2 regions of the Mesorhizobium sp. P2_C5_2 genome follow, and region 2 is predicted to be linked to the other one. Evidence: riboswitches for the same ligand, from Rfam matches in the RefSeq annotation. Region 2 holds a riboswitch; the other holds the start of a gene.

Region 1 (4,204 bases), on a different contig from region 2:
CTTGCCGGCGCCGGAGGGGCCGAGGATGGAGACGAACTCGCCGGCCGCGACGTGAAGCGAAATGCCGGCAAGCACCTCCAGCGCGCCGAAGCTTTTGCTGATGTCCCGGAGCTCGAGCCGTTTCATTGGCGGCTCTCTTCCGAACGCTTACGGTCGTCGCTATCGCTCCCCGCATTTTCCCAAGGCATGGCGAGACGCTGGACGAGCACGGCAATGCCGAACAGGATGAGCGTGAGCGCGGCGCTGACGGCGACTGCAGCGAGCACCAAATCGGGGCGGAAATTGTTCTTGGCGTTGAGCATGTAGATGCCAAGCCCCTTCGCCGCCCCCGCATATTCAGCGAAGATTGCGCCGACGATGGCGTAAGTGATGGAGATGCGCAGCCCAGCGAAGAAATAGGGCAGCGCCGAAGGCAGCCGCGCCAGCCAGAAGATGCGCCAGCGCCCTGCCCCCATGGCGGCGAGCATCTGCGAAATCTCCGTGCTCGTGGCGGCAAAACCCTCGACCAGCGCCACCATCATCGGGAAGAAGGTGACGAGCGCCACAAGCAGGATCTTCGGCATCAACCCGAAGCCGAACCACAGCACGATGAGTGGCGCGATCGCCACAAGCGGCAAGGTCTGGCTGACGATCAGCAGCGGAAAGAGCGCGCGGCGCAGCGGGGCCAGAAAATCGACCAGCGCCGACAGCACGAAGGCAGCGACCAACGAGCAGGCAAAGCCGGCAAACGTGGCGCGGATGGTGGGAAGCATGTTTTCGGCAAGGGCGGCGCGATTCTCCCAAGCCTGGAGCAATACGCGCGACGGCGCCGGCAGCATGGTGGGGGCGACACCGCCATAGCGGGCGTAGAGCTCCCAGGCGACGAGGAGCAGGGCGAAAGCGAAGGCGGCGGGTGCTGTCTTGGCGACGGCAGAGGCCACAGCTGATCTCCCCCCTCGAGGGGGAGATGTCGCCGAAGGCGACAGAGGGGGTCGCCGACCGTAGAGCGCCCACGCCCTGCCGACGCGAAAAGGACGTCGGCGCTCCACGCGCTGGGACCCCCTCTGGCCTGCCGGCCATCTCCCCCTCAAGGGGGAAGATTCACCGGCATCGCCGTCTTCGCCAATCGCCAATGGCTCCTCTCCTCTCTGTGCTGAGAGGTCAGAGGCGGAGGCATCTCCGCCACGCGATGGGTTGGGCAAAACAGCCACGGCAATATCCTCGACGAACGACGCTTGAGCCGCGGCTCAGACGGCGCTCGGGCTGTTCGCCGAAATCGTGATGTCGAGGGTGACGTGGCCGGCGCCCGGGCCGAAGCGGCAGAAGGCCTCGGCGAGCGTTGCAAACACCGCACCGGCATCGCCGCGTAATTTGGTGCAGAAGTTTTTCGAGCGCTCGAAGACACCGGACTGCTTCAGGAAATCGATGCAGCCATAGATCTCGTCCATGTGGTCGCCGGTACCCATGACATAGAGCGAGAATTGCGCAGCCACCGGCTGGCTAGTCGATGGCGTGGCCTGTACGGCGCGGATCGCGGCGAGCTTGCGCTCGTCCAGCGGAATGGTGGGGCCGCCGGTCTCGTCGGAGCGGCAGATCGGATCGTCGGGCTCGCCCGGACAGCCACGCGAAACCGCTGCCGAAAGCACGCAGTGCTTGCCGCTTTTGGCCGCCGCCACGAACAGGTCGCGCATGGCTGGAAAGAGCACCTCGGGCGGCCCGACCAGAAGCGTCGAGATGTCGTCGGTCTCGATCCGCAGCCGGTCGCGCCAGGGATCGAGCGCGCCGAGCGCGCCAAGGATGACGCCGACGAAATCGTCGGTCATGGGATAAAGGGAAATCTGTGCGCCGGAAAACATCGCCCGCCTCGCTCCGCTGGTATTATCCAGATCAGCTTTAGGGTCCGAAGGCTTGCCGCCCTCATCTCAGCCCCGACCATACGGAGCACCCCTGTGGATGAGCGGGTTAAAGCACTGTTCGAGCGATTGGGGAAGAGATTTTTTTCGGCGGTCATCGCGAAGTATGTTGGGGCCAGTTTTCTTCGTTTGTGAAAAAGCCGCGCCATTCGGGTGCTGAATTCGTTCAAATTGTACGCGCCAAGCTTGACGAGATTTCGTACATAAAGTACGATACCTTTTTCACCCGAGGGGTTTTCCGTGAGCACAGCGAACCATGCCGCCTTCGCCGACCTCTCCCGCCCGCTGTTGTCACCCCCACTGTTGTCGCTCTTGTCGCTCGACCAGCGCGAACGTGTTGCCGGAGCTTGGCGGATGGCCAGCCAGGACATCGCCGACGACATCCGTTTCATCCGCCAGTATCTGAAAGTGATTGCCGAGAAGGACGAGAGGCTGTCGACCGGCACGCTCGTTCACAGCCGCGCCTATGTCGAGGCCTGCGCCGGCTGGCTGCCGCAAACGGTGGCGCGCTATCTTCGCCATCTGCGCCAGATCACCGAATGCGAACTCACCATGACAGAAGCCGGCATCCGCTTCGCGCTGTCGAGTTATGCCTGGGAGGCATGAGACGCTGTTTCGCCTTGTCGCCAAACAAACAAATTGCGCTGCCCATTGCAGCCGCAATTCGTCAGGTTGAGAGGCTCGGGCGCGCCTGAACGGCGGGCGCCAAGGATGGCCCCCCGGGCGAATTCAGCGTTGCCCTATTTCGACTTGGCCTTGCCGGACTTTGCGGCCGCAGGCTTCGCGGCCTTTGGCTTGGCGTCTACCTTGGCGGGCTTCGCAGCAGCCTTCTTCGCCGCCTTCTTCGGCTTGGCGGCTGCGCCATCGACTTCAGCCGTCGCCTGCTCCCAGTGTTCCTGATGTGCGCCTTCGGGGCGGCCTGCCTGTTCCCAAATCTCGTGTGCGCGCTGGCGAATACGGTCCTGTCTGTCGTCCGTCACTTAAGCCTCCGTGGTTGGGTCCGATCGGTTGGTCCAGATTCCACGAAAACATTAGCCGAAAATTCAGCCGGCGTCTTGAGTGACTCAGCGCCGATCGGAAACGACCGCGACACCAAGCAGTGCTGCTTTCTTGGTAATCAGCCCCGCAAGGTCGGCATCCGAACGATCGGTGCCGGTGCGCTCGCGCAGGACCGCGATCGCATCCTGCATCGACAACAGCGCCGTACTGCGCTCGGCCAGCAACTTGTCGCAACACGCCGCAACATTGGCGGAATTCGGGGTTTCGACATGCGGCAACATGGCAATGCTCCTTTCCCGATTCGACCCTGCCATTCTTGTTCGCAAGAACGGCAGGGCCGGATTATCGATGATGGTTCTATCGGTCGGAACTACTCGACGACCTCGATGATCCTGCGCGTGCCGGGGTCAACCAACACGGTATGATTGTCGACGACGGCGTATCTGTACTGAACATCGGGCACCTCTTGCAGTTCGACCGTGTCAGGCAAAGCAGAGCCGACATTCAGTTCGACGCCGAGAAGATTGACCGAGGCCAGCGGGTGCTTATGCACATATTCGCGAACGACCGTGCGCTGTTTGGGGGTGACGATCACCTGCTGCTGCGCCGGCTGCGTGACGATCACTTCGTCGGCAGCGGCAACACCGAGACCAGCGATCATGGCAAGCCCGGCGACGGCGGGAATAAGGACGGTTTTCATCTTCGTCTCCTGTCGTTGTTAGCGAGCGCCGCCTTGCTCCCGCACGAGGCGAAAACAGCACAGATCGAGATGGCGGGCTCCTGGAGGCAAACGCCTCCGGTACGGTCTTGTTCCGTAAGTGGAGACTAATTGATCGGCCCGATCAGGCATTGAGGCTGGAACCGCATCGGCATGATTCGCATTGAAGACGATCCCTCAGGAGACCTTCAATATGAACGATATGCGGCTCCAAGTTCCGGTGGCGATTGCGGTCGGCGCCGGCTTCAAACGCGACATCGCGACGTTGGCCGAGATGCAGAATTTTCTCAAGGAATGGCCGCAGGCCGGACGCGGCAAGATTTATGACACGGCACTGAGGGCCTGCGAAATGGCCAGGGCTGGACACCTGACCAAGGACCAGGCGCGGCGGGCCTTCACCGCCTTTGCCGAGGCGGCAGGCATTGCCTGGACCGGTATCGATCCGGTGACGGCGCTTCGCCTGGCCAAAACTGGCTGGCCCCGGCCCACACTGTAGAGACCTCAAACGAGATCATTGCTTCGGCGGCTGCACAGGCACCTCGCCGGGCTTGATCACCGGCGTTTTGCCTTGATCCGGCGGCGGCTGCGTCATGCC
Region 2 (4,204 bases):
AAAAGCCCTTGACCACGGTGAGATCGCCAAAGCTCTTCTCGATGTTCTTGGCCTCGATCACCAGCTTGCCGGATTCGGCGGCGTCGCTGGCCACCATGGTCGCCGAGCCCTCGGCGCCGCGATGGCCGCGAAAACGCTGGCGCATCGTCTGCAATTCGCCAAGCCGGCGCATGTTGCGCTTGCGCCGCGCGGTCACGCCATAGCGCAACCAGTGCTCCTCGCGTACGATCTGGCGGCCGAGCTTGTGCTGCTCGCGCTCTTCCTCTTCCAGCACCAGGTCGCGCCATTCCTCGAAATGGCCAAAGCCCTTGTCGAGGCGGCGGGTCTGGCCACGATCGAGCCAGACGGTGGCGCGCGAGACGCGTTCGAGAAAACGACGATCGTGCGAGATGACGATCAGCGCCGACGAGGTGCGGACAAGCTCCTCTTCCAGCCATTCGATGACCGACAGATCGAGATGGTTGGTCGGCTCATCAAGCAGCAGAATGTCGGGCTCCGGCGCCATCACGCGGGCGAGAGCGGCGCGGCGCGCCTCGCCGCCGGAGAGATCGTTGGGGTTTTCGTTGCCGGTGAGGCCGAGATGCTCCATCAGATAGGTGGCGCGGTAGGGATCGTCGGCCGGCCCAAGCCCCGCCTCGACATAGGCACGGACATTGGCAAAGCCCTCCATGTCGGGCATTTGCGGGAGATAACGCACCGTCGCTGAAGGCTGGCGAAAGACTTCGCCGTCCTGCGGCTCGATCAGCCCGGCGGCGATCTTGAGCAGTGTCGACTTGCCGGAGCCGTTGCGGCCGACCAGCGCTATCTTGTCGCCGGCGGACGCGGTGAGTTCGGCGCCATCGAGCAGCGGTGTGCCGCCAAAGGTCAGTTTTATCCCGTCGAGATTGAGAAGGGGCGGGGCCATGTCAGCTTTCAGGCAAGGGATAGGGATGAGCGAGCAGCAGCGCGCGGCCATGACCGAGCGCGATTTCGAGCCGGCCCCCGGTCTTCTGTGACTTGACCTCGTTGGAGATGGTCAGCGACGAGCCGAAGGCAACCTCGACATGGTCGAGCGGCCATTTGGCGCCGGTCACGGTGAGGCCCGAAAGATCGGAAAAGCCGAGCACCGAAAACAGCGTACCGTCGGCGTAGTCGAAGCCGGCCTTGCCGGGCAAAAGGGGAACGCCCTCCTGCGCGCCGCTGGTCAACAGCACTTTTGTGCCGGCCTCGGCCAGCCGCAGGCTGAGCGCCAGGTGAAGGAAGGCGTGGTCGGCGCGCTTGCCGCCGAAAGCGCCGGCCAGCACCAGGCTGGTGGCGCCCCGCTCCAACGCCGCTGCGATCGCCAGTTCGCCGTCGGTCTTGTCTTTTTCCGGCGGAAATACCTGGCGCGGCACGGCGGCGAGATCGGCGGGCAGGTCCGCCGGCACGGAATCGAAGTCGCCCACCCATAGCTCCGGCATCAGGCCGAGCAGGCGGGCATGGCCGATGCCGGCGTCGGCGGCAATGACGCGCGTGCCCTCGACCTGGCGGTCGAGCCGGGGCGTGCGGATGAGATCGCCGCCAAGCAGGATGGTGAATGTGCTCATATCCGGTGGCCCTTACCAGCCCTGCCGGCGAAACGGAAGGCCGAGCGCCACCGCCGCTAGATCAGGATGACGTTTGGTTGAATCGTCATCCTGATCTGGCTCCTTTTTTTGGAGCATGATCTTTTTCCGAAAACCGGTTCCCACTTTTCGGGATCATGCTCGAGCAAACTTCCGCTTGCGTGGCACCTTGGCCGGGCCTATGTGTCGAAACGCTCTAACGGGGTGCCGGACGCGACTTTCGCGGACCGGCTGAGAGGCAGTCTCGCCAACCCGCTGAACCTGATCCGGTTTGTACCGGCGGAGGGATTAGACGCTTCGGACAGACCGACGCCTCAATTCCTTTCAACACGCATGAGGAGGCGCCGATGTGCATGTTTTTGTCCCGTCTTGTCCCAGCCCTGGGTCTTGCTGTTTCGCTTTTGGCAAGCCCTGCGTCCGCGCAGGACAAACTTACCATCTACACCTACGAGAGCTTCACCGCCGACTGGGGTCCCGGCCCTGCTGTGAAGAAGGAATTCGAAGCCGAATGCGGCTGCAGCGTCGACTTCGTCTCGGTCGCCGATGGTGTCGCGCTGCTCAACCGCGTCAAGCTCGAAGGTGCCTCGACCAAAGCCGATATCGTGCTTGGCCTCGACACCAACCTGACCGCCGAAGCCAAGGCCACCGGGCTGTTTGTCCCGCATGGCGCGGTGGCTGAAAACAGCGTGCCGGGCGGCTGGAGCGACGATACTTTTGTCCCCTATGACTATGGCTACTTCGCCGTCGTTTACGACACCGAGAAGCTGAAGAGCCCGCCCAAGAGCCTGAAGGAATTGGTCGAGGGCGACGCCGCCGACAAGATCGTCATCCAGGATCCGCGGACGTCGACGCCGGGTCTCGGCCTGCTGCTCTGGGTAAAGTCGGTCTATGGTGACAAGGCGCCGGAAGCCTGGGCCAAGTTGAAGCCGAAGGTGCTGACGGTGACGCCGGGCTGGAGCGAGGCCTATGGCTTGTTCACCAAGGGCGAGGCGCCGATGGTGCTGTCCTACACGACCTCGCCGGCCTACCACATGGTCGCCGAAAACACCGAGCGCTACCAGGCGGCGTCTTTCGAGGAGGGCGAATACCTGCAGATCGAGGTCGCCGGCATCACCACGACAGGCGCGAAGAACCCGCTGGCGGCAAAGTTTTTGGCCTTCATGACCGGACCGAAGTTCCAGAATGTCATTCCGGAGACCAACTGGATGTTCCCGGCGGGCAAAACCGACAAGCCGCTCAATCCGGCGTTCGACAAACTGGTCAAGCCGGCCAAGACACTGCTGTTCAGCCCGGAAGAGGTTGCGGCCAATCGCAAGGCCTGGGTGGATGAGTGGCTGACGGTGATGAGCAAGTAGAATTCAGGATGGCGCTTGAACACCCCCCTCTGTCCTGCCGGACATCTCCCCCGCAAGGGGGGAGATCAAGCGCTCGACCGCTTTCGCCAATCCTCCACGCAGCAAGTGCGGGACGCGGAGTGAAGTTGCTAATCTCCCCCCCTGCGGGGGAGATGTCCGGCAGGACAGAGGGGGGTGGGCGGGAACTCGACGCGGATAACGCTTCCGTCCTATTCAAACCATCCCGTGTGTTTGGTTAGGCGGAATGCCAACGCCCAGCGATCCCCGCATCACCGCCGGCATCGTCGCGCTCGCGGCAATCGCGCTGCTCATCGGCGGCGCCTTTGCCGGGCTCATCCGCGAAGGCGCGCACGACCTTTCCGGCGCCGCGTCCGCCTTCGATCTCTATCTTCTGCGCGTCGTCCGCTTCACGCTCTGGCAGGCAGTGCTTTCGACGCTGCTTTCCGTCGTGCCGGCGCTGTTCGTGGCGCGTGCGCTCTCGCGGCACCCGCGCTTCTTGGGCCGCGGCTTTATCCTGCAGCTGTTCACCGTGCCGCTGGCGTTGCCGGCCATTGTCGCGGCGCTGGGCATACTGGCGCTCTATGGCCGGGCGGGCTATTTCGCAGGGATCGCTGGCCAAAGCTGGCCTGATATCTACGGGCTTTCGGGCATCCTCGTCGCCCACGTCTTCTTCAACCTGCCGCTGGCGACGCGGCTGTTCCTCGAAGCGCTGGGGACGGTGCCCGCCGATCAATGGCGGCTGGTAAGCCAGCTCGGCATAGGGGCGAGACCGGCTTTCCGGCTGATCGAATGGCCGGTGCTGCGTGCAGCCCTGCCGGGCGTTGCCGGACTTGTCTTCATGCTTTGCATCACCTCCTTCACCATCGTGCTCATCTTGGGCGGCGGGCCGGCGGCGACGACGCTGGAGGTCGCCATCTACCAGGCGCTGCGCTTCGACTTCGATCCGGCACGGGCTGTCACACTCACGGTGCTGCAGATCGCGCTGACCTTCGCCGTGGTGCTGGCGCTGACGCGGCTGGGCGCCAACGTGACCGGCGACGCCAATCTGCCGGTGGCGCCACGCCGATATCTCTCGGCCGGCCCGATCGAAACGGCGCTCAACACAGCATTGATCGTGCTTGCTCTGCTGTTCGTCGCCGGGCCGATGGCGGCCACCGTCGCCTCCGGCCTTGGCGCCGATCTCAGCCGGCTGGCCGGCGAAAGTGCGGTGCGCCAGGCGACGCTGACCAGCGCCGGTCTTGGCCTGCTGGCGGCGCTGCTTTCGGT

What was found. Region 2 has a riboswitch for thiamine pyrophosphate ahead of thiB (thiamine ABC transporter substrate binding subunit). Riboswitches for the same ligand answer to the same signal wherever they lie in the genome.
Region 1: another riboswitch for thiamine pyrophosphate. It lies ahead of AC1D1B_RS07580 (YkoF family thiamine/hydroxymethylpyrimidine-binding protein); the one in region 2 lies ahead of thiB (thiamine ABC transporter substrate binding subunit).

What each region holds. Positions count from the first base shown of each region.
Region 1 covers NZ_JBFUDV010000002.1:151,786-155,989, forward strand. The annotation lists gene AC1D1B_RS07570 (ABC transporter ATP-binding protein) at 1-126, opposite strand, end outside; gene AC1D1B_RS07575 (ABC transporter permease) at 123-920, opposite strand; gene AC1D1B_RS07580 (YkoF family thiamine/hydroxymethylpyrimidine-binding protein) at 1,227-1,835, opposite strand; TPP riboswitch at 1,826-1,938, opposite strand; gene AC1D1B_RS07585 (hypothetical protein) at 2,133-2,498, shown strand; gene AC1D1B_RS07590 (DUF2934 domain-containing protein) at 2,633-2,872, opposite strand; gene AC1D1B_RS07595 (hypothetical protein) at 2,957-3,172, opposite strand; gene AC1D1B_RS07600 (DUF1236 domain-containing protein) at 3,262-3,591, opposite strand; gene AC1D1B_RS07605 (DUF982 domain-containing protein) at 3,803-4,105, shown strand; gene AC1D1B_RS07610 (hypothetical protein) at 4,121-4,204, opposite strand, start outside.
Region 2 covers NZ_JBFUDV010000008.1:209,824-214,027, reverse strand. The annotation lists gene AC1D1B_RS27495 (ABC-F family ATP-binding cassette domain-containing protein) at 1-904, opposite strand, end outside; gene AC1D1B_RS27490 (thiamine diphosphokinase) at 906-1,565, opposite strand; TPP riboswitch at 1,774-1,888, shown strand; gene thiB (thiamine ABC transporter substrate binding subunit) at 1,937-2,938, shown strand; gene thiP (thiamine/thiamine pyrophosphate ABC transporter permease) at 3,183-4,204, shown strand, end outside.